2 regions of the Mesorhizobium sp. M0410 genome follow, and region 1 is predicted to be linked to the other one. Evidence: predicted binding sites of a transcription regulator. Region 1 holds the regulator's gene; the other holds the start of a gene.
What was found. Region 1 encodes HrcA, which represses chaperone genes, less so after heat shock. Its sites were predicted from a motif close to GTTAGCACTCNCNNNNNGNGAGTGCTAAC; they were not measured.
Positions count from the first base shown of each region.

Region 2: NKI63_RS14190 (co-chaperone GroES) is a predicted target of HrcA. The motif match lies at 11,633-11,661, and genes of this name have one in related genera.

Region 1 covers NZ_JAMYRN010000023.1:36,414-51,523, forward strand. The annotation lists gene NKI63_RS25435 (TAXI family TRAP transporter solute-binding subunit) at 35-994, opposite strand; gene NKI63_RS25440 (YciI family protein) at 1,232-1,600, shown strand; gene NKI63_RS25445 (RNA polymerase sigma factor) at 1,608-2,864, shown strand; gene NKI63_RS25450 (glutathione S-transferase family protein) at 2,880-3,503, opposite strand; gene cysK (cysteine synthase A) at 3,672-4,652, opposite strand; gene NKI63_RS25460 (LysE family translocator) at 4,806-5,423, opposite strand; gene NKI63_RS25465 (PQQ-dependent sugar dehydrogenase) at 5,511-6,866, opposite strand; gene NKI63_RS25470 (hypothetical protein) at 6,967-7,164, opposite strand; gene hrcA (heat-inducible transcriptional repressor HrcA) at 7,198-8,310, opposite strand; gene rph (ribonuclease PH) at 8,456-9,172, shown strand; gene NKI63_RS25485 (VOC family protein) at 9,205-9,615, shown strand; gene rdgB (RdgB/HAM1 family non-canonical purine NTP pyrophosphatase) at 9,645-10,292, shown strand; gene hemW (radical SAM family heme chaperone HemW) at 10,289-11,452, shown strand; gene NKI63_RS25500 (low molecular weight protein tyrosine phosphatase family protein) at 11,457-11,780, shown strand; gene NKI63_RS25505 (hypothetical protein) at 11,851-12,036, opposite strand; gene NKI63_RS25510 (hypothetical protein) at 12,044-12,229, opposite strand; gene rsmI (16S rRNA (cytidine(1402)-2'-O)-methyltransferase) at 12,406-13,332, shown strand; gene NKI63_RS25520 (YraN family protein) at 13,325-13,702, shown strand; gene NKI63_RS25525 (complex I NDUFA9 subunit family protein) at 13,895-14,866, shown strand; gene NKI63_RS25530 (metallothionein) at 14,950-15,110, shown strand, end outside.
Region 2 covers NZ_JAMYRN010000008.1:171,600-186,709, forward strand. The annotation lists gene NKI63_RS14120 (ATP-binding protein) at 1-3, opposite strand, end outside; gene NKI63_RS14125 (response regulator transcription factor) at 10-684, opposite strand; gene NKI63_RS14130 (Do family serine endopeptidase) at 974-2,518, opposite strand; gene NKI63_RS14135 (cytochrome c-type biogenesis protein) at 2,635-3,099, opposite strand; gene NKI63_RS14140 (heme lyase CcmF/NrfE family subunit) at 3,096-5,084, opposite strand; gene ccmE (cytochrome c maturation protein CcmE) at 5,156-5,599, opposite strand; partial or broken gene ccmI (c-type cytochrome biogenesis protein CcmI) at 5,603-6,738, opposite strand; gene NKI63_RS14155 (RT0821/Lpp0805 family surface protein) at 6,860-7,294, opposite strand; gene NKI63_RS14160 (ATP-binding protein) at 7,404-8,759, opposite strand; gene NKI63_RS14165 (response regulator transcription factor) at 8,842-9,507, opposite strand; gene NKI63_RS14170 (hypothetical protein) at 9,572-9,871, opposite strand; gene NKI63_RS14175 (DUF3168 domain-containing protein) at 10,257-10,667, opposite strand; gene NKI63_RS14180 (DUF1488 family protein) at 10,933-11,199, opposite strand; gene NKI63_RS14185 (hypothetical protein) at 11,196-11,468, opposite strand; gene NKI63_RS14190 (co-chaperone GroES) at 11,712-12,050, shown strand; gene groL (chaperonin GroEL) at 12,149-13,768, shown strand; gene NKI63_RS14200 (hypothetical protein) at 13,851-14,012, shown strand; gene NKI63_RS14205 (transglycosylase domain-containing protein) at 14,166-15,110, shown strand, end outside.

The DNA of each region.
Region 1 (15,110 bases):
CCCCGAGGGAGGGTGCGGAGCGAGGCGAGGCTCCTTACTTCACCAATCCCTTTTCCTTGTAATACCTCTCGGCGCCTGGATGCAGCGGCACCGGCATGCCGTCGAGCGCCTTGGCGGGGTCGATCGCCTTGGCGGCGGCGTGGGCAGCGGTGAGCTGGTCGAGATGCTCGAACAGCAATTTGGTCATCTGGTAGGCGGTCTCGTCAGGGACATCGGCGCTGGTGATCAGGAAATTGCCGACGGCGGCGGTCGCGACATCCTCGGTCTGGCCCTCATAGGTGCCCTTGGGGATGACCACGGAAAGATAGGGCGAGCCGATCTTGGCGACGTCCTCCGCCGGCACGGCAACGATGTTTACCGGCACCGAGGTGGCGAGGTCACGGATCGATGCGACCCCAAGGCCCGCCGACTGCAGCGTGGCGTCGAGCTGGCGGTTCTTGATCAACTCTACGGATTCGGCAAAGGGCAGATATTCGATCCGCCCGAGGTCTTCGTATTTCAGCCCGGCAGCGGCGAAAATGGTGCGGGCGTTGAGCTCGGTGCCTGAGGCCGGCGCGCCGACCGAAAGGCTCTTGCCCTTGAGATCGGCGAGCGTCTTGATGCCGGATTCCTTGCTGGCGACGATCTGGATATAATTGGGATAGATGGCCGCAATGCCGCGCAGCTTGTCGAGCTTGCCTGGGAAGCCTGCTTCGGTATTGCCTTCGGCGGCCAGCTTGACGGAATCGCCGAGTGCAAAGGCGATCTCGCCCTTGCCCTGCTGCAGCAAGTTGAGGTTTTCGACCGACGCTTTCGTCGCCTGCACCTGGGTGCGCGCGCCTTCGATGCCCTTGCAGTAGATTTCCGACAGCGCCACGCCGAGCGGATAGTAGACGCCCGACGTGCCGCCGGTCAGCACGTTGATGAATTCCTGTGCCTTGACCGATACCGCGCCAAGGCCAAGCGACAGCGCTATCGCGCCGGCGGCAACGAACTTCGTCCTGAAATTGAGCATTCGGTTTCCTCCCTGAAGTATCTGCCGCACTCTCCTCGTCAGCGCGATCCGGGACGAGTTTAGAGAGCGGACGGGAAATGCCAACCCGCAATTGTCGCCATTAGACGAACGGTTGAGCTTGCGTGAAATGCCATGGGAGCCGAAAGATTTTTGCAGCGCGTGTCGAAATCGGGCGAGGCCACGCGACATACGTTCGGCCCGCAACGGAGCGGCCTTCGAGAAAAACGGGAGAAGACCATGCGATACATGCTTTTGATCTATGCGAACGAAGCCGCGATGGCGGTCGCGCCGACGGAGAAGACCTACGAAATCAGCGCAGCCTATGGAGCCTATACCGAGGCGTTGAAGAAATCCGGAGCGTGGCTGGCCGGCGACCGGTTGAAGCCGACCCAGACCGCCACCACGGTGCGGATGGCCAACGGCAAGACCAATGTGCTCGACGGTCCCTATGCCGACACCAAGGAGCAGCTCGCCGGCTTCTACATGATCGAGGCTGAGGACGCCGACGCAGCAATTGCCTGGGCGGCTCGCTGCCCCGGTGCCAGCACCGGCACGATCGAGGTGCGGCCGATCTGGGAAATGACCGAGTACCCATCCCAGAAGTGACCGTGTGATGAACAGTCGTCCGGAGATCGCGCGGGCGGCGGCGGAAGCGGCCGCCCGGCAAAGCTACGGCAAGCTGGTCGCGTATCTCGCCGCGCGCACACGCGACGTGGCCGCTGCCGAGGACGCCTTGGCAGATGCCTTTGCAGCGGCGCTCGAGCGTTGGCCACAGGCGGGCGTGCCCGACAAGCCGGAAGCCTGGCTGCTGGCGGTGGCACGCAAGCGCCGCGTCGACGCGGTCAGACGACGACTGACAAGCGAGGCGGCCCGCGACCACCTTAGGCTGATCGCCGAGGAGATGGAGGCACGCATGGTCGACGAAGACCTGCCGGACGAGCGGCTCCGGCTGATGTTCGCCTGCGCCCATCCGGCGATCGAGGCCGGCGTCCGCGCGCCGCTGATCCTGCAGACGGTCCTGGGCTTCGACGCAGCGACGATCGCCTCGGCTTTCCTTGTCTCGCCAGCCACGATGAGCCAGCGCCTGGTGCGCGCCAAGACGCGAATTCGCGAGACAGGCATTCCGTTCCGCGTGCCGGAGCGGGCCGAACTCGGCGAGCGGCTGGGCACCGTTCTGGAAGCAATCTACGCGGCGTTTGCCGAAGGCTGGTCCGACCCGGCCGGCACCGAAACGCGGCGCCGCAATCTCGCGACAGAAGCCATCTGGCTCGGCCGTCTGATGGCCACGCTGATGCCGGACGAGCCGGAGGCGCTCGGCCTTTTGGCGCTGATGCTGTTCGCCGAAGCGCGGCGCGCGGCGCGGCGCAATGCGGCGGGCGATTATGTGCCGCTGGCCGAGCAGGATCTTGCACTGTGGGACGATACACTGATCGATGAAGCAGAGACGCTGCTCGGGCGCGCCGCGGCCAAGGGCGTTGTCGGCCGCTACCAGCTTGAGGCCGCCGTGCAGTCCGCCCATGCGACAAGACGGCTGACCGGCGGCACCGACTGGGTCGCGATCAAGGAGCTCTATGACGCGCTGTCAGTGATTGCCGGCTCGCCGGTGGTTTCGATCAACCGTGCGGTGGCCATTGCCGAGGCCGAAGGTGCTTCGGCAGGATTGGGCGCCCTTGATCAACTCAGCGGCGATAAGCGGCTGTATGACTATCAACCTTACTGGGCCGCCCGCGCGGGCCTGCTGGCCAGGCTCGGCAAAGTTCCGCAGGCGAGCGAGGCCTATGACCGGGCCATCGGCCTCGAACGCGATCCAGCCGTGCGCCGGTTCCTGCAGGAACGACGGGCAGAGCTCGGCCGCGCGGAAAAAGACTGAGACAAGGCGGAGTGCTCAGGCCGGCCACATGTCGTGGGAAGCATTCAGCCTCTTCATCACCCGATGTTCCCGCAAATTGGCCCACAGGCGTTCGATGTTCGGCCAAGCGGTTGGAACCTTCGCGACCTCCGGATGCCAGGCCACCAACATGACGAGATAGATGTCGGCCAGCGAGAGTTGGTCGCCGGCCAGCCAGTCGCGGCCGTCGAGGGCGGCATCGAGAATGGCGAAGCTGCGATCCATTTCCGAGACCGCCGCCTGTTTGAGGGCGTCCACGCCACCGGCGTCGGCCGTGTAGCGATGCGCGTAGAAGAACCGCAGGTTGGCTGGATAGATGACGGAGGACATGAAAAACATCCAGCGCAGGAAATCCGCACGGTCAGGCGAACTTGCCGCGGGCGCCAGTCCTGCTTCCGGGTGGCGCTCGGCCAGCAGGATGCAGATCGCCGCGGATTCGGTCATCGAGCGTCCGTCCGGCAAGATCAGGACCGGCACCTGGTTCAAGGGGCTGATATCAAGAAAGGCCTGATCGAGGCGGCCCTTCGGAACGTCGATCTGGTGGAAAGGCACGCCTGCCAAAGCGAGCGCCGCCTCGACAACAAAGCCGCCGGTATTGGCACGCGTATAGAGCTTGTACATGAAATCCTCCGCCAGCCGGCATAGGGCCGGTGGCGATTTGAACCGGAAGCACCACCCTGCTCAAGCGAGCGACGGCCGCCACAGGTGTTTTTTCAGCGGTCCAGCGAGCTGCGATCTAGACCCTGGGCGTTGTTATTGGAACCTGTCGCGAGATGAAGTGTCGAGGACTTACGCACCCAGCCCTTCGAACAGGATCGTCGACAGATAGCGTTCGGCGAAGGATGGAATGACGACCACCAGGTTCTTGCCCTTGTTCTCCGGCCGCGAGCCGACGACGATCGCCGCTTGCAGGGCGGCACCCGACGAAATGCCGACCGGCACACCTTCGAGCCGAGCGACGAGCCGTGCATTGGCAACCGAATCCTCGTTCGAGACCTTGACGATCTCGTCGTAGATCGTCGTGTCGAGGATTTTTGGCGCGAAGCCGGCGCCAATGCCCTGGATCTTGTGCGGGCCTGGCTGGCCGCCCGACAGCACCGGCGAGGCTTCCGGTTCGACGGCGACGACATGCACCGAGGGCTTGCGCTTCTTCAGCACCTGGCCGACGCCGGTGATGGTGCCGCCGGTCCCGATGCCGGCAACGAAGATATCGACTTCGCCATGGGTGTCGTTCCAGATTTCCTCGGCCGTGGTGCGGCGATGGATTTCCGGATTGGCGGGGTTTTCGAATTGCTGCGGAATGACGGCGTCGGGCAGTGTTGCCGCCAGCTCGTCGGCCTTGGCGATGGCCCCCTTCATGCCTTTCGGCCCTTCGGTCAGCACCAGCTCGGCACCGAGCAGCGCCAGCATCTTGCGGCGTTCGACGGACATGGTTTCCGGCATGGTCAGAATCAGCTTATAGCCCTTGGCGGCGGCGGCAAAGGCGAGCGCGATGCCGGTATTGCCCGAGGTCGGCTCGATCAGCGTGGTCTTGCCGGGCGTAATCCTGCCCGAAGCCTCCAATGCCTCGATCATCGACACGCCGATGCGGTCCTTGACGGAGGCGATCGGGTTGAAGAATTCGAGCTTGGCCAGCAGATTGGCGACGACACCCTTCTCCCTGGCGAATTTATCCAGTCGCACCAGCGGCGTGTCGCCGATCGTCTCGGTGATCGAATTGTAGATGCGGCCGCGGCCGGGCACGTGTGTGTGGGTGGCGGGCTTGTTCATTGGTTTTCCTCCCAGAGGTCAAGCGGCAAGAGCCGGGCGGGCATAGGATAGAGCCATCCACCGCGCAAGATAGGCACGTTCGAAAAATATCCGGGTGACGGTCGTGCTGAATACCGGCGCCTTGCAGGGCGTTGGGCGGATTGGCGAAGAGATCTACTGGCGGGCGGCAATTGCCGCCGCCGCACCGACCATGAAGCCGGCGGCGGTGCGGTTGAGTGCCCTCAGCGCCCGCGGCGACTTCAGGAACCAGCGCGCCTTGGCCGCCAGCGCCAGATAGGGCACCAGCACCACGAGCAGAACGATGATAGTGAGCGCGACCAGGATGCCGTAATCGGCCAGTGTGATCGTCTTCAGATCGACGATGGTCGGGGTGATGGCGAGATAGAAGATCATCGTCTTCGGATTGCCGAGTGTGACGGCGAGACCGGCTACAAAGCTGGATGCCAAGCCGCCTTTGCCTTTCTTCGCCTCTACCGTTTCGGGCGTGATGCCGCTCGTCCAGAAACGCCAGCCAAGAAAAGCGAGGTAGGCGACGCCCAGCCATTTGATGGCCAGGAAGACCATGCCGAACGTCTGTGCGACGAAAGCCAGGCCGAGCACCACGGCAGTCAAATAGGTCAGGTCGCCGAGCATCAGCCCGAACGACATGGCCAGCGACGAGCGGAAGCCGGAACCCAGCGCACGCGCAACAAGCGCGGTGACGCCTGGGCCGGGGATGGCTGCGGCGATGCCGAGGGCGGCGCTATAGGCGAGGAACCCGGTGAGCGTCATGGTTCGCGCTTGTCGCACAATGTTGAAGTTGGGTGAATTCCCTCGGGCCGAATTCGATTGCGCCAGCGCAGCAGGCGACGCCGCCGTTCAGGAGCGGCCGTCTTCGTAGGTAACGCGCCAGATGGTGCCGTTACCGTCCTCGGTGACGATCAGGGAACCGTCCTTGGCCATGGCGACACCGACCGGGCGGCCCCAGACGGCGTCGTTCGAGATGACGAAGCCGGTCATGAAGTCCTCATACTCGCCGGTCGGCTTGCCATCCCTGAATTTGAGCCTCACCACCTTGTAGCCGGTCCTGGCGCCACGGTTCCACGAACCATGCATGGTGACGAAAGCATCCCCCCGGTAATCCGCCGGAAAGTTCTTGCCGTCGTAGAAGGCTATGTTCATCGGCGCCGAATGCGCCTGCATCAATACATCGGGGACAGTGGCCTTGCCGGCGAGGTCTGGCCGCTCGCCCTGATGGCGCGGATCCTCGTGGTTGCCGATGTAGTACCAAGGCCAACCATAGAACGCACCGTCCTTGACTTCAGTTGCAAACTCGAACGGCACATTGTCGCCGAGCTCGTCGCGCTCGTTGACGACGCACCACAACGCGCCGCTGGCGGGCTGCACCGTCATGCCCGTACAGTTGCGCAGGCCGGTGGCGACAGTTCGGGGATTTTTCCCGTCCGGGTCAAAGGCGAGCACATCGGCACGGCCGTCCTCGGGGCCCCAGGCCGCCCCGAGCGGCTTTGATTTCGCCCAGGCGTCGAGGCCGCCATCCGGCTGCTTGTCCATGTCCTCGGCGACATTCGAGTCCGAGCCAACCGATAAAAAAAGCGTCTTGCCGTCAAGCGAGAAGGCGATGTCGCGGGTCGAGTGACCGCCCGACGGGATTTTGGCGACAATGGTTTCTGGTTTACCGGACGCCTTCAGGTCACCGTCGCGATAGGGGAAGCGGACGATGCTGTCGCTGTTTGCGACATAGACCCATTGCGGCTTGCCGCCTGGCGGATAGAAGGCGATGCCGTATGGATAGTTGAGGCCTTGGGCGAAAATCGCTTTCTCGATGGGTTTGGCGCGGCCCTCGGCCAGACGGTAGACGCGTATTTGGTCGGCATGGCCGTTTGCGATGAACAGGTCGCCGTTCGGAGCGATGCGAACGACGCGCGGATTATAGAGTCCGGAGGCGATCATTTCGGCCGAAAAGCCCGGCGGCAATTCTGGCTCGGCGCTTTCGGGCCGTTCCGCCACGCCGCCGCCGTTCGAAGCGGATTGAGCGGGGTCGGCTGCCGGCATGTCTTGCGGCCCGATCAGGCGGCGGACGCCAGGCCTGTCGGCGTGCCAATCGCCAAAAGCGGCTTCGCCTTTGAGCACCTTTTGATCCGCCTGCTGGGCGGCTGCCGGTGTCGCGACAAGGAGGGCAGCGGCAACGGCCGCAAAGCCGCCAGATCGGATCATTAACGTCCTCCGAGGTTTGCCTCGAAGAGGGCAAACGGGATCAGGCATTGGTCGTTCCAAGCGGTGGTCCAGCACACGAGGATTTGAAGCCGAACCCCGTTCAGTTGCCAGAGGCGTAGAAGTCGTCGTCGAGTCGCTTTTCCAGCGCGACCAGATCGGCCGGCAGCGGCAGGCCCATGGCCCGCATCTCTTGCAGCTTCTCACGCAACTGCTCTTGCACCTCGTGGTGATCCTCAGGCTGATTGACCATTTCCTCGAGCAGCAGGCTGATCTGGGCCTTGAACGATTCCAGCGCCATTCTTTTTCTCCTTGCGGCAGGCCGCGGCGGCTCCTAGCGCAGCATGCGCGAAATCAGCTGCGCGGTATAGTCGACCATCGGTACTATGCGCGCATAATTCAGCCGCGTCGGCCCGATGACGCCGAGCGCACCGACGACGCGCGCGTCCTTGTCGCGATAGGGTGCCACCACCAGCGAGGAGCCCGACAGCGAAAACAGCTTGTTTTCCGAACCGATGAATATGCGCACCCCCGGGCCTTCCTCGGCGAGGTCGAGGAGCTGGATCAGTCCATCCTGCGTCTCCAGATCCTCGAACAGATGCCGCAGCAATTCTATGTCGGCCTGGGCGGTGACGTTTTCCAGGAGATTGGCGCGGCCGCGCACGATAAGCCGCCCAGGCACCCCGCTTTCGGCGCCTGCCCAGACCGCCAGGCCCTTCTCGACCAGATCCTGCGACAGCGTGTCGAGGGCTGCCCTGGTCTCTTCCTTGATGCGGGCGATCTCGACCCGGGCCTCGGCCAGGGTGCGGCCGCGGATATGGGCGTTGAGGAAGTTGGAGGCTTCGTGCAATTGCGAGACGGTGATGCCGGCGGGCAGATCGATGACGCGATTTTCGACGTCGCCGTTCTGCGAGACCAGCACGGCCAGCGCCTTGGTCGGCTCGAGCTGGATGAATTCGATGTGCTTCAGCGCCGCCTCATTTTTGGCGGCGAGCACGAGGCCGGCGCCGCGCGACATGCCGGACAGCATCTGGCTGGCCTCGGTCAGCATATGCTCCAGCGTCGCGCCCGAGCCGGAGGCGCGCACCTGCGCCTCGATGGTGCGGCGCTCCTCGTCGGAGAGGTCGCCGAGTTCCATGAATGCATCGACGAAGAAGCGCAAGCCGGCCTGGGTCGGCAGCCGGCCAGCCGAGATGTGCGGCGCGTAGATCAGGCCGAGATGCTCGAGGTCGCTCATCACGTTGCGGATGGTGGCCGGCGACAGCGATGACGGCAGGATGCGCGACAGGCTGCGCGAACCGACCGGCTCGCCATCCTTCAAATAGGAATCGACGATGCGCCGGAAGATGTCGCGCGAACGCATATCGAGCGATTGAAGCGCGGGCGGTTGAAGTGCCGGCGACGAGAGCAATGGCGACTGCGAACCGGGATCGACTACCTTGGTCATTCGAGCCAGAAACCTCCGGTCCGAAGATATAGACTTCCGCGGCGTCGGCGCAACCGGTCCATTTTCCTTTGCGCCTCACGCCCCGTGCGGCTACAAGCCGGCCAAGATTCCCCGGCCAAGATTCCGAAGAAAGAAAGAAGCCTGAATGCGCCCTTCCAAACGCCAATTCGACGAAATGCGCCCCATCTCCTTCGAGCGCGGCGTCTCCAAGCATGCGGAAGGCTCGTGCCTGGTGAAGTTCGGCGACACGCATGTGCTGTGTACGGCCAGCCTGGAGGAAAAGGTGCCGGGCTGGATGCGCAACTCCGGCAAGGGCTGGGTGACGGCGGAATACGGCATGCTGCCGCGTTCGACCGGCGAGCGCATGCGCCGCGAGGCTTCGGCCGGCAAACAAGGCGGCCGCACGCTGGAGATCCAGCGGCTGATCGGCCGCTCCCTGCGCGCCGTGGTCGATCTGCAGGCGCTCGGTGAGCAGCAGATCACCGTCGACTGCGACGTGATCCAGGCCGACGGCGGCACGCGCACCGCTTCGATCACCGGCGGCTGGGTGGCGCTCTACGACTGCCTGCGCTGGATGGAAGCCCGCCAGATGGCGAGCCTGGGCAAGGTGCTTAAGGATCACGTCGCGGCGATCTCCTGCGGCATCCATGATGGCCAGCCGGTCATCGATCTCGACTATATCGAGGATTCCTCGGCCGGCACCGACGCCAATTTCGTCATGACCGGCAAGGGCGGCATCGTCGAGATCCAGGGCACAGCCGAGGGCGAGCCGTTCTCGGAAGAGCAGTTCGCGGCGCTGATGGAGCTCGCCAAGAAAGGCATTCAGCGCCTGGTCAGCTTGCAGCAGATGGCGGTGGCTTAGCTGCGGTCAATATTGGAGAGATTGGCGATCCTGTGACTCCTTCCGCAATCCTGGAATCAGCACTCTACGTGACGGACCTTGCTGCCGCGGAACGGTTCTATTCGGGCGTCCTCGGGCTCGATCTGCTCGGTAAGGTCGATGGCAGGCATCTCTTCTTCCGCTGCGGCGACGGCGTGCTGCTTATCTTCAATGCCGAGGCGACCAAAGTGCCGCCGCGGGCCGACGCCAAGCTGCCCGTGCCGCCGCATGGCACGGTCGGCGAGGGCCATCTTTGCTTCGCCGCAAGCGCGGATGAAATCCCACGCTGGAAAGCGCATCTTGAGGCGAAGAAAATCGCCATCGAAAGTGAGTTCGAATGGCCTCAGGGCGGTCGCTCGATCTATATTCGCGACCCCTCGGGCAATTCGATCGAATTCGCCGAGCCAAGAATTTGGGGCATCTGATGCATTCGCCGCCTGTTCATTCACCAACTATTCATTCGCTTGATGGGCATAAGATCGTCGTCGCAAGCCACAATGCCGGCAAATTGCGCGAATTCACCGATCTGATGGCGCCATTCGGCATAGAAGCGAAGTCCGCAAAGGAATACGGCTTGCCGGAGCCGGACGAGACTGGCACCACTTTCGAGCAGAACGCCTTCATAAAGGCCTTGGCCGCCGCCAAGGCAACTGGATTGCCGGCGCTGTCGGACGATTCCGGCCTGTGTGTCGATGCGCTCGACGGCGCACCCGGCGTCTACACCGCCAACTGGGCCGAGACGCCGGACGGCTCCCGCGACTTCGGCATGGCCATGCAGCGCACGGAAGTGGCCTTGCAAGAAGTTGGCGCGATCACGCCTGCCCAGCGCAAGGGCCGCTTTGTCGCGGTCATCTGCCTTGCCTTCCCTGATGGCCAGGCGGAATATTTTCGCGGTGAGGTCGAGGGCACGCTGGTATGGCCGCCGCGCGGCGAGCTCGGCTTCGGCTACGATCCGGTGTTCTTGCCCGATGGGTTCGAAAAGACCTTCGGCGAGATGAGCGCGGAGGAAAAGCATGGCTGGAAGCCCGGCCAGCCAACCGCATTGTCGCACCGTGCCCGTGCCTTCCAGAAATTCGCCCAAGCCCGATTGGCCGGCGCATGACCATGCTGCTCGACCGCAGCCCCGGTTTCGGCGTCTACGTCCACTGGCCATTCTGCGCGGCCAAATGCCCCTATTGCGACTTCAACAGCCATGTCCGCCACCAGCCAGTCGACCAGGAGCGTTTTGCCCGCGCCTTCGAGACCGAGCTGGCGACGATGCGCGGCCGCACCGGGCCGCGCGAGGTGACCAGTATCTTTCTTGGCGGCGGCACGCCATCGCTGATGAAGCCGCAGACCGTGGCGGCGGTGCTGGATGCAGTGGCGAAGAACTGGACGGTGCCCGGTGGCATCGAGGTGACGCTGGAGGCCAATCCCTCCTCGGTCGAGGCCGAGCGCTTTCGCGGCTATCGCGCGGCCGGCGTCAACCGGGTGTCGCTTGGCGTGCAGGCGCTGAACGACAAGGATCTGCGCTTCCTCGGCCGTTTGCACAATGTCGATGAGGCTCTGCATGCGATCAGCCTGGCGCGCGAGATATTCCCACGGCTGTCGTTCGACCTGATCTACGCGCGACCTGGTCAGACGCCGGAAGCGTGGCAGGCGGAGCTCGAGCAGGCGATCGGCCACGCCGCAGACCATCTGTCGCTCTATCAGCTGACCATCGAGGAAGGCACGCCGTTCCATGCACTGCATGCGGCAAGGAAATTCATCATTCCAGACAATGAGCTTGCCGCCGATCTCTACGCGTTGACACAGGAGATCACCGCCGCGCACGGACTGCCGGCCTACGAGATTTCCAACCACGCCAGGCCCGGCGCCGAAAGCCGGCACAATCTCACCTACTGGCGTTATGGCGAATATGTCGGCGTCGGTCCCGGCGCGCATGGCCGGTTCGTCGAAAATGGCCGCCGCGTGGTGACGATCGCCGAGAAAATGCCGGAGACCTGGGCCAATCTGGTCGAGGCCAAGGGCCATGGCGTTACCGGCGGCGAAATCCTGACGCGCTCGGAAGAGGCCGACGAGTTCCTGCTGATGGGGCTGAGGCTGGCGGAAGGCATCGACCTTTCCCGCTACGAGGCATTTTCAGGGCGCGGCCTGTCGACGGCACGGCTGTCGGTGCTGCAGGACGAAGGCCTGGTGGCACCGATCGGCAATGCCCGCCTGCGCGCCACGCCGGCCGGCATGATCGTGCTCGATGCGGTCGTGGCGGATTTGGCCAGATAGCACGTTGAAGAACGTTCTCTTCATCTGCAGCCAGAATCGCTTGCGCAGCCCGACGGCGGAGCAGGTGTTTTCCAAGCGGCGGGACATCGAGGTCGCTTCGGCCGGCACTAATCACGATGCCGACATTCCGTTGACGCATGAACTCGTCGCCTGGGCCGACATCATCTTCGTGATGGAAAAAACGCACCGCGCCAAACTGCAGCAGAAATTCAAGACAAGCCTGAAAAAGGCTCGAGTAATCTGCCTCGATATTCCCGACGACTATGCATTCATGGACCCGGCTCTGGTGGGCCTGCTGGAGGCGCGTGTCTCGAAGTATCTGGGTTGAATGATAGATCGCGGAGCATTCGCAACCGCGCTTCGAGAACTGTCTCGACCGATCGCTAAGGTTTGCGGGGTCAAGCCTCGTGCTTGTGGCGGTGTTTGGCGCGATCTTTTTCGCTGGTCTCTCCGGAACGGGCCGGCTTGATCTCGCTTTTGTCGCGTGAGGCATGGTGCTGGTCGTCTGTGGAATGTGACGCTGCGCCATCGCGGGCGCTTTTTGTTTCGAGGCGGGTGATGAAAATGTCGAAGCGATTGGGCATCGTCCGGTCAGTGCTCCGTCGTGCTGTCGGTTTCGGTTGCGGGCTTGCTCTCTGCCGATCTCTGACGCGCAAGCGGCTTCTTGGCTCTGCCATCTGCGGCTTCGGCAGGCAGGCTCTTGTCGCATGGCGCGGCGAAGCGTTTGCGGCCGGCATAGTAGGGTTCGAAAACGTCCTGTATGGTCAGGCTGTTCATCCTGCTCCTCCCGAGATCAGGTGTAAAATTCGCCGGCAACGGTTTCGTTCCCTACTATGGCGAAGGCATGGCGGCTGGTTCACGTCGGCATCCCTTTTGGAACCCGGGCCTTTGCAACCCAGGCTTTTGCAACCAAGCGTGAGCCGTGCCAAACAGGGTCGAACGGAGTTGTGCAGGTGACCGGCGAATCGGCCAAACGCAGTTATGTGGTCGGGCAGACCGAAATCGCCGCCCGGCCGCTCGAGCCGGCGCTCTACCTGGTGGCGACGCCTATCGGCAATCTCGCCGACATCACGCTGCGCGCGCTGGAAACGCTCGCCGCCGCCGATATCGTCGCTTGCGAGGACACACGTGTCAGCCGCGTGCTGCTCGACCGCTACGGCATCCGCCGCCGCACCACCGCCTACCACGAGCACAATGCCGGCGAGGCCGGACCGAAGCTGATCGCGGCGCTGCTGGCCGGCCAAAGCGTAGCGCTGATCGCGGATGCCGGCACGCCGCTCATCTCCGACCCCGGCTACCGGCTGGTCGGTGAGGCGCTGGAACGCGGCATTCGTGTCGTGCCGATCCCCGGCCCGTCAGCAGCACTTGCCGCTTTGACGGCATCCGGCCTGCCCTCGGACGCGTTTCTGTTTGCCGGCTTCCTGCCGGTGAAGACCGGGCAGCGGCTGACGCGGCTGGAAGCGCTGAAGGCGGTGCCGGCAACGTTGATCTTCTTCGAATCGCCGCGCCGGCTGGCCGAGACGCTCAGTGCCATGGTCGAGGTGCTGGGCGGTGCCCGCAAGGCGGCGATCGGCCGCGAGCTGACCAAGACTTTCGAGGAGATGCGGACCGGCACCCTGCAATCGCTCGCCGGCCATTATGCGGGAGCCGATACGCCCAAGGGTGAAATCGTCATCTGCGTCGGCCCGGCCGATGCGGTCGCTGATGAGCCAGAAGACATCGACCGGCTGCTGCTTTCGCTCGCCGCCGAAATGCCGGCCTCCAAGGCAGCGGCGGAAGCCGCCAAGATGACGGGTGGCCAGAAGCAGACGCTCTATCGTCGGCTGCTCGACCTCAAGAATGCTGGAAGAGACGGGGCCGGCGGAGACGGCGATGGCTGAACGGCCAAGCGCCAGCCGGCAAAAGGCCTACCGGCGCGGCTATCACGGCGAATGGCTGGCGGCGGCGGCGCTGATGCTGAAAGGCTACCGAATTCTTGCCCGCCGCCACCGCACCAGGTTCGGCGAGATCGACCTGATCGCGCGGCGTGGCGATCTGGTGCTGATCGTCGAGGTCAAGGCGCGCCGCACGCTGATGGAGGCAATGGAAGCCGTCGGTCGCGAATCGGAGCACCGCATCGAAGGCGCCGCCGATTTCTGGCTGTCGCGCCAATCCGACTACGGAAAATTATCGGTGCGCTTCGACATGGTGGCGGTGCTGCCGTGGCGTTGGCCGGTGCATGTCGAGAATGTGTTTTACGGGCGAAACTAGGCCATTCTCGAAGTGGGGCCGTTTTGCTGCGCCTGCGGTTCAGATCATGGTTTGCCGATCTGTCAAGCATCCGCCCAGCGCTGACCGGAACAAAAGCGTTCCTGCGTTGTTCCTCAATCGTCCTGATGTTCGACGGGCTGGTTCAAATGCCGGCCAGGGCAGTCCTCGTGACAGCTAGGCGAGGACAAAGGGATGGCGAGGCAAATGGATCCCGACGATCTCAACCCGGAACGGATCGTCACCGTGTTCGGCGGAACTGGCTTTCTCGGGCGCAGGATCGTGAAGCGACTCCTCGAAAGAGGTTTCACGGTGCGCGCCGCATCTCGCCATCCGGCTCGCGTGGCCCTGGTCTTCTCCTCGATTACGAGGATGCCCGAAGCAGTCGAGGCGGATATAACGGATGCGTCCTCGATCGGGTCGGCCATTACCGGATCGCGGGCGGTCGTGAATGCCGTCAGTCTTTACGTCGAGCAGGGCGTCCAGACCTTTGAACGCGTGCATGTAAAGGCCGCGGTCGATCTCGCTGCCGCGTCGCGCGACCGCGCGATCGACCAGTTCGTCCAGATTTCGGGGATCGGCTCCGATCCTCAATCGGATTCGAATTACATAAGGGCGCGTGGGCGCGGAGAAGGTGCCGTGGAAAGCGCATTTCCCGGCGCTTTCATTGTGCGTCCCGCCGTCATGACAGGACCTGACGACGCTTTCCTGACAACCATTGTGAGGCTGATACGCCTCCTGCCGGTCTATCCGCTGTTCGGCGATGGAGGCACACGGCTTCAGCCGGTCCATGTGGCAGACGTCGCAGAAGCAGTGAGCCGGCTGATCGACGGGCGAACCCACAAGGGTTCATCCATATTCGAATTCGGTGGCCCGCGCATCTACACCTATAAGGAACTGCTTCGGGAGATCGCCCGACAGCTCGGTACGCACGTCCAGCTGATGCCGGTGCCGTTTGCGGTATGGAACGCCTTGGCTGGCGTCGCGGAACTCCTCCCGGCTGCCCCCATAACGCGCAACCAGGTCGATCTCATGCGTCAGGACAATGTGGCAGCAATCGACGTGCCTGGCCTGAAGGAACTCGACATCGAGCCGCGGGGTATCGACGAGGTGATCCGTGCGATCGAACAGCGTCGTGGCACAGGCTCGCGGTCGTCTCCGCCTTAGGACGACCCCCTGATCCTGGCGGGAACCTATCGCCGCGCGACAGGTTGGTCGAGCTTGAAGCCAGTGAAAGAAGGAAAAGAACTATGGCCAGATGCGATCAATGCGGGAATGACTACGATAAGGCTTTCAACGTGACGATGGCCGACGAGACCTACACATTCGACAGCTTCGAATGCGCGGTCCAGAAACTTGCTCCGACGTGTCCGCATTGCGGATGCCGGATCATCGGACATGGCGTCGAACA
Region 2 (15,110 bases), on a different contig from region 1:
CATGGGGTTCTAGCCGCTTTTCAGCATGTAGCCGGCGCCGCGAACCGTGTGCAGGATCGGCTTGTCGAAGCCCTTCTCGATCTTGCCCCGCAGCCGCGAGATATGAACGTCGATGACGTTGGTCTGCGGATCGAAATGGTAGTCCCAGACGTTCTCGAGCAGCATGGTGCGCGTCACCACCTGGCCGGCATGGCGCATCAGATATTCGAGCAGGCGGAACTCGCGCGGCTGCAGCGTTATCTCGCGCCCGGCGCGGCGCACCGAATGCGACAGCCGGTCGAGTTCGAGATCACCGACCCGGTAGACGGTTTCGGCTTCCCTGGCGCTGGCGCGGCGGTTCAGCACCTCGACGCGGGCGAGCAGTTCGGAAAAGGCGTAGGGTTTGGTCAGGTAGTCGTCACCGCCGGCGCGCAGACCGGTGACCCGGTCGTCGACTTCGCCGAGCGCCGACAAGATGAGCACGGGCGTCGTATTGCCTCGGGACCTGAGCCCGGCAATGACGGACAGGCCGTCGCGGCGCGGCATCATGCGGTCAACGACCATGACGTCATAGTCGCCGGAATCGGCGAGCGCGAAGCCGGTTTCGCCGTCGCCGGCGACATGGGCGGTATGGCCGGCCTCGGCGAACGCCTTCTGCAGGTAGTCGGCTGCCTCGCGATCGTCTTCTATGACGAGAATCTTCATAGAACCGTTATACGCGATTTCGCTGGAAGATTGAGTGGCCGGCATACGCATCGTGGCCTTCTCCATGGCGTATCGCGAACAAAGTGATTCAGGGATACGCGGTAAGTCTTTGTTTTAGCATGTCGTAGCCTAAAACCGCTTCACGCTTTGAGCGACATGTTCGAGCGGCAGCGGGCGATGGGAAGCCCGCTGCCGCTGGGGCGGAACACGATGACTGACTAACGTATTCAGGCCCCGTGCTTTCCCGTGCGGCGGCTCGGGGGTGTTGAAAACCGCCGCACCGGAAAAGTCAGCCCTTGGCGACAGGCAGTGCGACGAAGCGGTTGCTGTCGTCGCGGGTGATCTGCATCAACACCGCCTTGCGGCCGGACTTCACCGCGTCGGCCATCGCCTTGTCGACGTCGGCGGTGCCGCTCACTTCCGTCGAATTGACGGAGGTGATGACGTCGCCGGGCTGGATGCCGCGATCGGCGGCATCGCTGTCGGGGTCGACGTCGGTCACCACAAGTCCCTTGCCATTTTCGGACTTGGTAACGGTCAGGCCGAGATCGGCGAGCGTGTCGGTCTTCGGTGCCGGAGCAGGCTGCTGGTCGGCCGAGGCCTGCTTGTCGCTCGACGGCAGCTTGCCAAGGTCGACCTTGACCGCCTCGCTCTTGCCGTTGCGCCACAACGTGACATCGACCGATTTGCCGGGCGGGTAAGCGCCAATCAGGCGGGCGAGTTCCTTCGGCGAAGCAACGTCCTTGCCGTCCACCTGGGTGATCACGTCACCGGCCGTGATGCCGGCCTTCTTGCCGGGACCGTTGTCCTGCGCGCTGGCAACGAGCGCGCCCTTGCCGGACCCAAGGCCAAGCGACTCGGCGATTTCGGGCGTGACCGGCTGGATTTCGACGCCGAGCCAGCCGCGCTGGACGGTACCGTTCCTCATCAGGTCCTGCACGACCTGCTTGGCGGTCGAAGCGGGAATGTCGAAGGCAATGCCGACGCTGCCGCCCGACGGCGAGAAGATCGCGGTGTTGATGCCGACAACCTGGCCGTTGAGGTTGAAGGTCGGGCCGCCCGAATTGCCGCGGTTCACCGAGGCGTCGATCTGGATGAAGTCGTCATAGGGACCGGCGCCGATATCGCGGCCGCGGGCCGAAACGATGCCTGCGGTAACCGTGCCGCCGAGGCCGAACGGATTGCCGACAGCCACCACCCAGTCGCCGACGCGAACCTTGGAATCATCGGCGAAGTCGACATAGGTGAACCTGTTGCCATCATCGACCTTGAGCACGGCAAGATCGGTGCGCGGATCCGTGCCGATCAGCTTGGCGTCAAGCTCCTTGCCGTCATTGGTCACCACGGTGAAGGCGGTGCCCTCCTCGACGACATGGTTGTTGGTGACGAGATAGCCGTCATCGGAGATGAAGAAGCCGGACCCTTGCGCCACCGGCCGCGGCTGGTCGTTGTTGCGGTCACGATGTCCAAAACGGCGCATTCCGTTCGGGCCCTGATCGCCAAAGCCGCGGAATTCGCGGAAGAAACGCCGCAGCTGCGGGTTATCGGGAAGATTGCCTAAGCCGTCTTCGTCGTCCATCTGGTCGGAACCGTCATCGGCCGTCGGCTGGATCTTGGCCTTGACGCGCACGCTGACAACCGCCGGCGAAACGCGCTCGACCACATCGGCGAAGCTTGGGACCTGCGGTGCCTCGACACGCACGGCGTCGGCCAGCACCGGGGCTGTCCCGGTGGCAACGGCGCCGAAGCCGATCGCGCCGGCAATGGCCAGGGATGCGGCTGCGGCCAGCAGGCGTTTGCGAGTGCGAAGAGATGAATTGGGGGCAACATTCATGGTTCTCGTATCCTCTTTTCAAGGGACGCCCCTTGGTTGGCATCCTCGACAAAGGAAATAGAGAGCCGCACATTACGGCGCCATTTCCGGTACATGAAACTTTCGTAATGTATCGATCAATCGCGGCGGAGTATCGCGTCCAACGCCGCCTGCTCGTCCGCGGTCAGGGCACTGGTCGCCGTCGAGCGGCGCGAGCGGGCGGCCAGCAGGATGCACGTCCCGCCAACGAGCAGCAGAAGAACTGGCGTCCCCCAGAGCAAGACATTGCGCAGATTGAAGCGTGGCTTCAGCAGCACGAACTCGCCGTAGCGCGAAACGACATAGTCCATCACCTGCTGATCGGTATCGCCGGCGACCAGGCGCTGGCGCACAAGGATGCGCAGGTCACGGGCAAGATCGGCATCGGACTCGTCGATCGACTGGTTCTGGCAGACCATGCAGCGCAGGCCTTCCGACAAAGCGCGCGCCCTCGCCTCGAGTGCCGGGTCGGCGAGCACCTCGTCGGGCTTGACCGCCTGCGCGGCGCCGGCGAACAACAGCGCCAGCAGCAGGACCAGCGAGGCCAGCGTGCTCCTTCTCATTGCGGGCTCGCCGATGGCATGGCGCCTGCAGGCTTGCGGCGCGACGGTGCGCCGACGCGCAGGCGGCGGTCGAGCAGCGACATCGCCGCGCCCGCCATCATCACCAGTCCGCCGCCCCAGATCAGCGTCACCAGCGGCTTCCACCACAGACGAACGACCACCGAGCCATCGCTGCCCTCGTCGCCAAGCGAAAGATAGAGCTGGCTGAAGCCGATCGTCCTGATGCCGGATTCGGTCGTGGTCATCTGGCGCACCGGATATGAGCGCTTGGCCGAGGTGATCTCGCCTGCGACGCTGCCGTCGGCGCCAAGCAGGGCGAAGCGGCCGCGATCCTCACTGTAGTTAGGCCCCTGGGCCGGGTAGAGCCCCTCGAAGCGCAGCTTGTGACCGGACAGTTCGACGGTCTCGCCGGCATGCATCGACAGGATTTTTTCGGTGCCGAAGCAAAGCGTGCCGACAATGCCGAGCGTCGTCAGCCCGAGACCGAGATGCGCAAGCGCTGTACCGAAGACCGAGCGCGGCAGGCCGGCGAAGCGCCTGAGCATGGTGGCGAGCGCGACGGTGCCGAAGCCGGATTTGACGGCGAGATCGGTGAGCGCACCGCAGATTAGCCAGAAGGCAAGGCCGACCCCGAGCGCTGCGAACACCGATGCGCCATCGATGAACAAGGCCGTCACCAGTACGGCGAGCAGCGCCGCGGCGAAAGCCGCCATCAGGCGCTGGGCGACCGCGAAAATGTCGCCGCGCTTCCAGGCGAGCAGCGGCCCGAACGGCACGACGACCAAGAGCGGCACCATCAGCGGGCCGAATGTCAGGTCGAAGAACGGCGCGCCGACGGAAATCTTGTCGGCAGACAGGGCTTCGACGACGAGCGGATAGAGCGTGCCGACCAGCACGGTGGCGGTGGCGGTGGTCAGGAACAGATTGTTCAGGACCAGCGCGCCTTCGCGCGAGATCGGGTGAAACAGGCCGCCGGCCGTCAGCCGGGAGGCGCGCAAGGCAAACAGCGCCAGCGAGCCGCCGATGAACAGCGTCAGGATGCAGAGGATGAAAACGCCACGCGTCGGATCGGTGGCGAATGCGTGCACCGAGGTCAGCACGCCGGAACGCACCAGGAAGGTGCCGAGCAGCGACAGTGAGAAGGTCAGGATCGCCAGAAGCAGCGTCCAGATCTTCAGCGCCGAGCGCTTTTCCATGACGATGGCCGAATGCAGCAGCGCCGTGCCCGCCAGCCACGGCATGAACGATGCGTTCTCGACCGGATCCCAGAACCAGAAGCCGCCCCAGCCGAGCTCGTAATAGGCCCAATAGGAGCCCATGGCGATGCCGCCGGTCAGGAACATCCAGGCAACCAATGTCCACGGCCTTACCCAGCGCGCCCACGAAGCGTCGATGCGGCCCTCGATGAGGGCAGCGACAGAGAAGGAAAAGCAGATCGAGAAACCGACATAGCCGAGATAGAGCAGCGGCGGATGGATGGCGAGGCCGAGGTCCTGCAGGATCGGGTTGAGATCGCGGCCCTCGATGGGCGCCGGATTGAGCCTGACGAACGGGTTCGACGTCGTCAGGATGAACAGGAAGAACGTGGCGCCGATCGCTCCCTGCACGGCAAGCACATTGGCCCGGAGCGTCGCCGGAAGATTGCCGCCGAAAACGGCGACAAGCGCGCCGAAGAAGGTCAGGATCAGCACCCAGAGCAGCATCGAACCTTCGTGATTGCCCCAGGTTCCGGTGATCTTGTAGATCAGCGGCTGCAGCGAATGCGAGTTCTCCCAGACGCTCTCAACCGAAAAATCGGACCCTGCATAGGCGGTCGCCAGCGCTACGAAGGACAGCGCCGTCAAGGCAAAGCCGGTCAGCGCGGCGGGTGCGCCGACGGCCATCATCTTGTGGTTGCCGGTGCGCGCGCCGAACACCGGCACCACCGTCTGCACCAGGGCCAGCGCAAACGCCAGGACCAGGGCGAAATGTCCGGTTTCAACCATTGTCGCCGCACCCGCTAGATCTTGCCGCAGGTTCTTGCCGCAAAACCGTGGAACACTTTTGCGGAACCTGCTCAGTCACTCTTGCTCTCCTGCCACACGCCCTTGGCCTTGAGGCCGTCGGCCACTTCCTTGGGCATATAGGTCTCGTCATGCTTGGCGAGCACGCTGTCGGCGACAAAGATGCCGTCAGGGCCAAACGAGCCTTCGGTGATCACGCCCTGCCCTTCCCGGAAAAGGTCGGGAAGAATGCCGGTATAGGTAACCTTGACGTCCTTCTGGTTGTCGGTCACCGAAAAGGCGACGGTGGCGCCTTGGCTACGCTCGACCGTGCCTTTTTCGACGAGGCCGCCGAGCCTGATGCGCTGGCCCGGCTGAAGGCTGGCGGTGGCCAGATCGGCCGGCATGTAGAAATAGGAGGCCTTCTGGCCAAGCGCATAGAAGGTCAGCCCGGTGGCAACACCGAGAAACCCCAGCCCCGCGGCGATCACCGACAGTCGTTTCTGCTTGCGCGTCATCGTCTACTCCGTCGCCGTCACGCCGAGCGAGGCGGCAAAGGCGGTGAATTTCCTGGCCTGGTCGCTATCGGCGCCAAAGACGGCAATACCGCGATTGAGCGCGTCACGTGCCTGATCTGTCTTGCCCAGCACGACATAAGAACGAACGAGCTGCATCCACCCTTCCTCGTCGCGCGGATTTTGCCGAAGCATTTCGTCGAGGCCGGCAACCATAGTGCTGATCATGGCTTGTCGGTCCTGCGGCGACATCGAGGAGGCAGCATCGATATCCTCGGCGCTCGATCCTTTCGCGGGCGCTCCGGAAGCGACGTTGCGGGCGGCGGATCAGCCAGCGCCTGCTCGACGGCGCCGCGCCACGGCGAGCCCTGCGGCAAGGCGGCAAGCATCTTTTGCCAGGCCGCCGTGGCTTCAGCTATGCGGCCCTCCTGTGCCATGCCCATCGCGAGATAGAACGCGGCCTTCGGATTGGCCGGATCGAGCTTCAACGCCGCCTCGAACGCCGCCTGCGCTTCGGCTGAGACAATGCCGCCGGCCGCATTGGCGATCGCCTCGCCAAGACCCGCCTGACGGGCGGCGCTGTCGCCGTCGAGGCGGATGGCGTTGCGATAGGCGGTCACCGCATCGGCGTATCGCTGCATGCGCAGATAGACCGGCGCCAGAACGTCCCAGCCACGGCCATCGGATGGGTTGGCCGCCAGGTGCGCCTCGGCGCGGGCTATCAGCTCGTCGACCGAGCTGTCGGCGGGGTTCTTGGCCAGGCGTTCGCTGAGTGGCTGCGATGGCAGGTCGGGTGAGCCGAGATGGCCATAGAGGCCCCAGCTGACCAGTGGAACCGCCAGCACGGCAGCCGTCGCCACCAGTCTTGTCGACCGCGACGGCTGCGTCGCCGTCTCGCCGGCTTGGCCGGCATTGCTCAGGCGAAGGATGCGGCGGGCGATTTCGGCGCGAGCCTCTTCGGCCTCCATCGGCTGGATCAGGCCACGCGCCATATCGCGGTCAAGCTCGGCCAGCTGGTCGCGATAGACTTCGAGGTCGTGATCGCCGGCAGCGGACGCGTTCTTCGATCCACCGGCCAACGGCAGCAGCACCGCCAGGCTTGCGCCCAGCGTCAGGATTGCGGCTATGACCCAGAACAGCATGGCTCTTCCAATAGAACGAGACCCCTGCCCTGCCAACACAAGCGTGCTGCGACGCTTTGGCGGGGCCGAACGCGACGTGCTTTGGTGCCGATCGGGATCGGCGCACCAACGGCCGGACCAGCTACGTCAGCGGCGTCCAGCTGCCGTCGGCATTGCGGCAGGCGGTTCCGCGCGCGGTGGCGCCGGCGGTGCCGGTAAACACCGTATGGGTGTATTGCCGGCAGTCCTGCGATCCGACGCGATAGGGCTGGGCGGCAACCACTTCGCCGCGATGGGCCGAACTGTCGCTCTTCCAAGCCACTTTCTGGCCGCTCGCCGTGTATTCAAGCGCCTTGTATTCCGCCTCGAGCGCGCTGCGTTTCTCGGTCTCGCTCAGGCTGGCGCCGATAGAGCCGCCGACGAGGCCGCCGCCCATGGCGGAGATGATCGTCGTCGCCACCTTGGCGCCGCTGGGGGGCGTGGCGGCCGGCGTTGCCGTAACGGCCGGGCCCTTGCTGAGCGTCGTGCAGCCGGAGATGGCGAGCAAGGCGGAAACGAGCGCGACGCGAATCTTCATGCCAATACCGGCTTTCTTGAGCTGGACCGCCGCGCTGTCATCAGGCTGGCGCGGCCATAATGTCGATGTTTGTCGGAAATTTGGCCGCAGCCGGCCACCTGGAAAAGCATTACTGAAGGCTCCGCAATCGAACCATCGCCTTCAATCCACCCATGACGGATCGTTCCAGCGCCAGAGAGCCTCCATACTCGTTGACAAGGTCGGCGACAATGGCAAGTCCGAGCCCGCTGCCCGGTTTTGTCTCGTCGAGACGCCGGCCGCGCTGCAATACCTCGCGCGCCTTGTCGTCGGGAATGCCGGGGCCGTCATCCTCGATGGCTATCTCGAATAGATTGGCCGCGCCCTCCTTGCTGGCGCCACCCTTGCTGGAGATTGGCTTCACGGAAACGGCGACCGCGCTCCTTGCCCATTTCATCGCATTGTCGAGCAGATTGCCGAGCAACTCCTCCAGGTCCTCGCGTTCGCCGGCAAAGACGATGTCGGTGGCCGGCAATGACAGCGACAGCGCCGTCTGCGGGTTGAGCTTCTGCAGCACCCGCACCATGCGCTGGACCAGCGGTATCACCGGCGTTCGGTAGACGACGCTGTCGCGCTGCGCGGCGACGCGGGCACGTTGCAGATAATGGTCCACTTGCTTCTGCATGGAAGCAGCCTGCTCGGCGATCAGCTGCCCCTTGGCGCCACCCAGCGCCCGCGCCTCGTTGAGCAGCACGGCAAGCGGCGTCTTCAGCGAGTGCGCCAGGTTGCCGACCTGCGTGCGCGACCGCTCGACGATACGCCTGTTGTTCTCGATCAGCGCATTGGTCTCGTTGGCGAGCGGCTCGATCTCGGCCGGGAAACGGCCGTCGAGGCGCTGCGCGGTTCCTTCGCGTACCATCGCAAGGGCATTCCTGACCCGGCGCAGCGGCTGCAGGCCGAGCAGGATCGCAATCGCGTTGATGGCGATCATGCCGACGCCGAACAGCGACAGATAGGTCAACAGGCGCCGCTGGAAGGTAGCGATTTCCTGCTCGAGCTCGGTCTGGTTGCCCATGACACGGAAGCGCGCGGCGCGATTTTTCGCATCGAGGACGAACTCGCTCTCGAACACCTCCAACTGCTCGCCTTCGATGCCGTCCGCTGAATAGCTGCGCTGGAAGCTGGCATTGAAGGGCACCTCGGCAACGCTTGGCGACGGGATCGCCTTGGTCATCGACGACGAATGGAGATCGCCGTGCACGCCTTCCGAGGCGGGCTCGACCGACCAGTACCAGCCGGAATTCGGCTCCGAGAACCTCAAATCGCCGAGGTCGGGGGCGCCCGTCAACTGGCCGCCTTCGGAAACGCCCACCGAGCCGATCAGGTTGAACAGATGCGCCGAAAGCAGGCTGTCGAAACCGCGCTCGCTGGCCTGGCGATAGAGCGTGGTGATCAAGGTGAAGATGACCACCAGAGTGAGGATCGCCCAGACCGTGGAAAAGGCGATGACGCGAAACGCCAGCGAACGCGGCCACGACCGCAGCGACGGCGTGTTCGAGACGGCGGGTCTTGTAGGAAGCGGTTCCGCGTTACGCCTCCGGCTTACGCATGCGGTAGCCCATGCCGCGAACGGTTTCGATCATGTCGATGCCCATCTTCTTGCGAAGCCGCCCGACAAAGACCTCGATCGTGTTGGAATCGCGGTCGAAATCCTGGTCGTAGAGATGCTCGACCAGTTCGGTCCGGGACACCACCTCGCCCATATGGTGCATGAGGTAAGCAAGCAAGCGGAATTCGTGCGAGGTCAGCTTCAGCGGTACGCCGTCGACGTCGGCTTTGGAGGCCTTGGTGTCGAGACGCAGCGGCCCGCAGGTCAGCTCGGACGAGGCATGCCCGGCAGCGCGCCGGATCAGAGCGCGCACCCTGGCCAGAATTTCCTCGATGTGGAAGGGTTTGGTGACGTAGTCGTCGGCGCCGGCGTCGATGCCGGCAACCTTGTCGCTCCAGCGGTCGCGTGCCGTCAGGATCAGCACCGGCATCTTGCGGCCGCCGCGCCGCCAGCGCTCGACCACGCTGATGCCGTCCATCTGCGGCAGGCCGATATCGAGCACCACGGCATCATAGGGCTCGGTGTCGCCGAGAAAGTGCCCTTCCTCGCCATCGAAAGCGCGGTCGACGACATAGCCGGCATCGACCAGCGCGTCGCCGATCTGCCGGTTGAGATCCTTGTCATCTTCGACGACGAGTACGCGCATGCAGAAGGCCTGTTGAAGCTGTTCAGATATAGGCCGATTCCGGCAGACTGGGAAACGGCACGGTTCAGTTCAGCGGAACGACGATCTCCGAGCGACGGGGACGCTGCCCGTCCTTGCCCGGAACGAGCACGACGATGACGCAGACCGGCTGGCCGCCGCGTGTCGACTGCGAGGCCTTGGCCAAAGTGCCGCCATTCTGCTCCGCCACCTGCTGGCCGATCGCGTAGCAGTCGGACGCGGCGAGGAGGACCGACTGGGGCTGCTCGAGGGTGCCAGCGGGGATCGCCATCGCTTGCGACGCAAGCAGGCCGGCGGCTGAGAGCGCTAGTGCCGCGGTCCGGAAGTGGGAGCGAAGGGTTTTCATGGCCAGCGTTCTAACGCGCCGGTGCTGAACGTGATATGAACGGTGAACGCTCGAATGCATGCCCGCCACACCCCTGAAGCGCGAGATTACCGGACTGCCATTTCGCCGCCCATCCCGCGAAATCGCCAAAGTTTAACCTAGCCCTCCGATCCTCCGCCGACAACCGCGCATCGTTTGGCGGTGAAAAGGCAATCGCTTTAGGTTTGCCCCAACTCGAGAATTGATCCGGCAACCGAAGGCAGATTCAGCCGAACCGACCGGAAATAAAAAAACCCGCTCTGCGACGGGTCATTGGCGCCAATCAGCACCATAGCCAAATTAATAGCATAGCTGCCGGCACAAAGCAAGAACAAAATAGCCCGATTTTACGGAAAGTGCCCGACGGTCAGCCGTCTTCCTCGATCACCGCGCGGAAGCGCAGCAGCCCATGATGGGCCGAAAGGTCCTCGTCGTAGCGGGCTTCGGCGAATTCGGGCTTGAGATGGGCGCGACGATGTTCGCCAAGCGAGAGCGCCGCATCTCGCAGGCGGGCGCTGAGCAGGTCCATGATGTCGGTGGTTTCCTTGCTGGCCTCGGACTTTGACCAGATATGCAGCGTCAGCAACTGCTCGGCGTTGTTCTCCGTCCCCGTTGCCCAGTCGTAGACGCTGGTGCGGCCGACGGTCATGTGGGGAAATGCAACATTTTCCGGCGCACGGTCGAACAATCGTGCGTCGCCCAGTGCCGCCGACAAATCGGGATCGTCGTTCACTGCCTCGAATATGGCTTTCTGCAATTCGAGGGCCGGCGCGGTCATTGTCTTTGCCCTCGCCCGTCGCGTCGACCTCCCGGCTGCGTAGCTGCGTTGCATGACGGCATCCCGGCAAAAGCGCGAATCAGCGCGTCTCATACGGATTATGAACCTTCATGACCTCGGGAATAAGCCCTGCTCCTGGAATGCGCGACGCCGCAGCCCTCCGCGTCACGGACCCGTGACCGGCTGAACGGTCGCGACGTCAAGCGGCGAGCGAAGGCGAACCGGAAGCCCTGAGAAAGCGTCTTGTGGACGGATCGCGACGGATCTAGCGAAAATCAGCCGCAGTCAGCACATATATGCTCCTGCGGGTGCGGGCATAGGCATTCCTGGCGACATCGTGGATCGAGTTGGAAGCCGTGTCGAAGGCTGCCAGGTAGGTAGCTTCTGAGGCCGCCGTTCCCGGCTGCATCTTGGAGATGGCATCGGTTGCGACAGAGAAGGAAATCTGGAACATGCCGTCATGGCCGACGAAGCGAATGCGTTTGCTTGCCTCGTCGTAGCTGCGGCTGGGATTGGGAAATGTCAGGCTCATGATTTTGCCTCCGTCGATGCGGATACGGCCTTCTTGACTGTCCGCGACGCCCGCTTCTTCTTTGGTGCGACCGGATTCAGAGCTTCCGCCGCGCGGTCCGCCTCTTCCTTGGCCAGTCGCAATTCCCTCAGCCTTGCCGTTTTGATGACCCTGGCCTTGGCCTCCGAGACGTATTCGGCAGTTGCTTTGTTCCGCTCCGCCGTTTTCTTCTGATTTTCCATGAAGCGAGCCTGAGCTTTTTCCATGATGTTCTGATTGCCTTCGGCCATCGGTAAAATCTCCCTTGCAGCGAAAGTCGTGAATGTGAACTTCACCGTAAAATAGGTGTTCAAAGACAGAAATTCAATTTCAATAATATTCGGCAAGGCCCGAACACCGGGGGATGGCCAGGCAAGATAATAAATTCAATATTTGATGTGCCCTATGAATATTTTTTGGCACTCCTATCAATCGAGTGCCAAGGCGCCTATAGAGAGGGGCGGCCGCCTAAGCTGGCCCCAGAAAGAGTCCCCATGAAATTCCGGCCACTTCACGATCGCGTCGTCATTCGGCGCGCCGAAAGCGACACCAAATCCAAGGGCGGCATCATCATCCCCGACAATGCCAAGGAAAAACCGCAGGAAGGCGAAGTGATCGCCGTGGGGCCGGGCGCGCGGGACGAAGGCGGCGCGCTGATCCCGCTCGACGTCAAGACCGGCGACCTCATCCTGTTCGGCAAATGGTCCGGCACCGAGGTCAAGATAGACGGCGAGGACCTTCTGATCATGAAGGAAGCCGACATCATGGGCATCGTCGACAAAAGCGAGATGGGCACCGTCGACAAGACCGTGGCTGCCAAGAAGGCCGCCTGATTGGAAGGCCGCGCGCCCTCCCGGACGCGCAAGGACGCTCCGAGCTTTGATTCAGGCGCTGCAAGCGCCGTGCCACGACAACCGAACTGGAAAAAATCATGTCTGCCAAGGAAATCAAATTCTCCACCGACGCGCGTGACCGCATGCTGCGCGGCGTCGAAATTCTCAACAACGCCGTCAAGGTGACGCTCGGCCCCAAGGGCCGCAACGTTATCATCGATAAGGCCTACGGCGCGCCGCGCATCACCAAGGACGGGGTGACGGTGGCCAAGGAAATCGAGCTTTCCGACAAGTTCGAAAACATGGGCGCACAGATGGTGCGCGAAGTGGCCTCGAAAACCAACGACCTCGCCGGCGACGGCACCACCACCGCCACGGTGCTTGCCGCTTCCATCCTGCGCGAGGGCGCCAAATTCGTTGCCGCCGGCATGAACCCGATGGACCTCAAGCGCGGCATCGACTTTGCCGTCAGCGCCGTCGTCCAGGAAATCCAGGCGCGCGCCAAGAAGGTCAAGTCCTCAGGCGAGATCGCGCAGGTCGGCACCATTGCCGCCAATGGCGACACCAGCGTCGGTGCCATGATCGCCAAGGCGATGGACAAGGTCGGCAATGACGGCGTCATCACTGTCGAGGAGGCCAAGACCGCCGAAACCGAACTCGACGTCGTCGAAGGCATGCAGTTCGACCGCGGCTATCTTTCGCCCTATTTCGTCACCAATGCCGAAAAGATGCGCGCCGAGCTGGAAGACCCTTACGTCCTCATCCACGAAAAGAAGCTCGGCAATCTGCAGGCGCTGTTGCCCATCCTCGAAGCCGTGGTGCAAAGCGGCAGGCCGCTGTTGATCATCTCCGAGGACGTCGAGGGCGAAGCGCTAGCGACGCTGGTCGTCAACAAGCTGCGCGGCGGCCTCAAGGTCGCGGCCGTCAAGGCGCCTGGCTTCGGTGACCGCCGCAAGGCCATGCTGGAAGACATCGCCGTGCTCACCGCCGGACAGATGATTTCCGAGGATCTCGGCATCAAGCTGGAGAACATCACCATAGACATGCTCGGCCGCGCCAAGCGCGTGCTGATCGAGAAGGACACCACCACGATCATCGACGGCGCCGGCGAGAAGACCACCATCCAGGCGCGCGTCCAGCAGATCAAGGGGCAGATCGAGGAAACCACGTCCGACTATGACAAGGAGAAGCTGCAGGAACGTCTCGCCAAGCTGGCGGGCGGCGTTGCCGTCATCCGCGTCGGCGGCGCCACCGAATCCGAGGTCAAGGAAAAGAAGGACCGCATCGACGATGCGCTGAACGCCACGCGCGCGGCCGTTGAAGAAGGCATCGTTCCGGGCGGCGGTGTCGCGTTGCTGCGCGCCAAGGCTGTGCTGAACGGGATGACCGGAGCCAATGCCGATGTGACAGCGGGCATTGCGATCGTGTCGAGAGCGCTCGAAGCGCCGATCCGGCAGATCGCCGAGAATTCCGGCGTCGAAGGTTCGATCGTCGTCGGCAAGCTCGCCGACAGCAAGGATCACAATCAGGGCTTCGATGCCCAGAACGAGGTCTATGTCGACATGATCAAGGCCGGCATCGTCGACCCGGCGAAGGTGGTACGGACGGCGCTGCAGGACGCGGGCTCCATTGCGGCGCTTCTGATCACGGCGGAAGCCATGATCACCGACGTTCCGGCGAAGGAAGCCGCTGCTTCGCCCGGCGGCATGGGCTATTGACCAGCCACTGCCGGAAACAAGCCTGAAAGACAGCCGCCGGGGTATCTTCCCCGGCGCGCACCATCGGCAAGGAGATCGATCAATGATCGCACTCGTCCCGAAGCCAAATGCAGCGGCGAAAATCGAAGTGGCCGAGGAAAGCCGCTTCGATCGCGTTCGCAGGCTTGCCGACAAGCACAGGAAAGCCAACGCCGGCACGTTAGGCCGCGACCCGAAAAAGATCGCGGACAAGCGTCCCATGTGACGCTGCCAATCCTCGGCACCCACGCAAGCGCGGAACCTTCATCGCCCTTGTAGGCAGCACCAAAATGGACGAATAGTCTTGAAAGGCGCGCCGCCGTGAAATTGCCGGCATGCGGTTTCTCAGTTGGCGGCGTCGCCGCAGCCGGATCCTGGAATGGCCAGTCCTTTGGAACCACGCAAGAGAAGAGGTCCGATCGCCGCAAGGCTGCTGGCGGTGGATGCGTGGATCGATTCCTCTGTCTACGAATTCGGCTTCAGGGCGCGCCAGTTCTGGGAAGCGGCCACCATCTTCTCGCGGCGTTTCCGCGTCGGCGGCTGGCGCCGCGGCCTGATCGAACTGTTGAGTGAAGGCTTTACGCTCGGTGCCGGCGGCATCGTCGTCCTTTTGGCGCTGGCCTTGCCGGCCTTCCAGATAACCGCCGGCGACTGGCGCACGCAAGGCGACTTCGCCGTCACCTTCCTCGACCGCTACGGCAACGAGATCGGCCAGCGCGGCATCATCCAGCGCGATTCGGTGCCGGTCGACGAGATGCCCGACCATGTCATCAAGGCGGTGCTGGCCACCGAGGACCGCCGTTTCTTCGACCATTACGGCATCGATGTGCTCGGCCTGTCGCGGGCGATATTCGAGAATGTGCGGGCCAATTCCGTCGTCCAGGGCGGCTCGAGCATCACCCAGCAGCTGGCCAAGAACCTGTTCCTGACCAATGAACGGACCTTCGAGCGCAAGATCAAGGAAGCCTTCCTGTCGCTGTGGCTCGAAGCCAATCTGTCGAAGAAGGAAATCCTGCAGCTTTACCTCGACCGCGCCTATATGGGCGGCGGCACTTTCGGCATCGAGGCGGCAGCGGATTTCTATTTCGGCAAGAGCGTCAAGGACCTGAACCTTGCCGAGGCGGCGATGCTGGCCGGCTTGTTCAAGGCGCCGACCAAATACGCGCCGCACATAAACCTGCCCGCCGCCCGGGCGCGGGCCAATGTGGTACTGTCCAATCTGGTCGATTCCGGCTTCATGACCGAAGGCCAGGTGCTGCAGGCAAGATTACACCCGGCCGAAATCGTCGACCGCGGCGAGCAGAAGAGCCCCGATTATTACCTC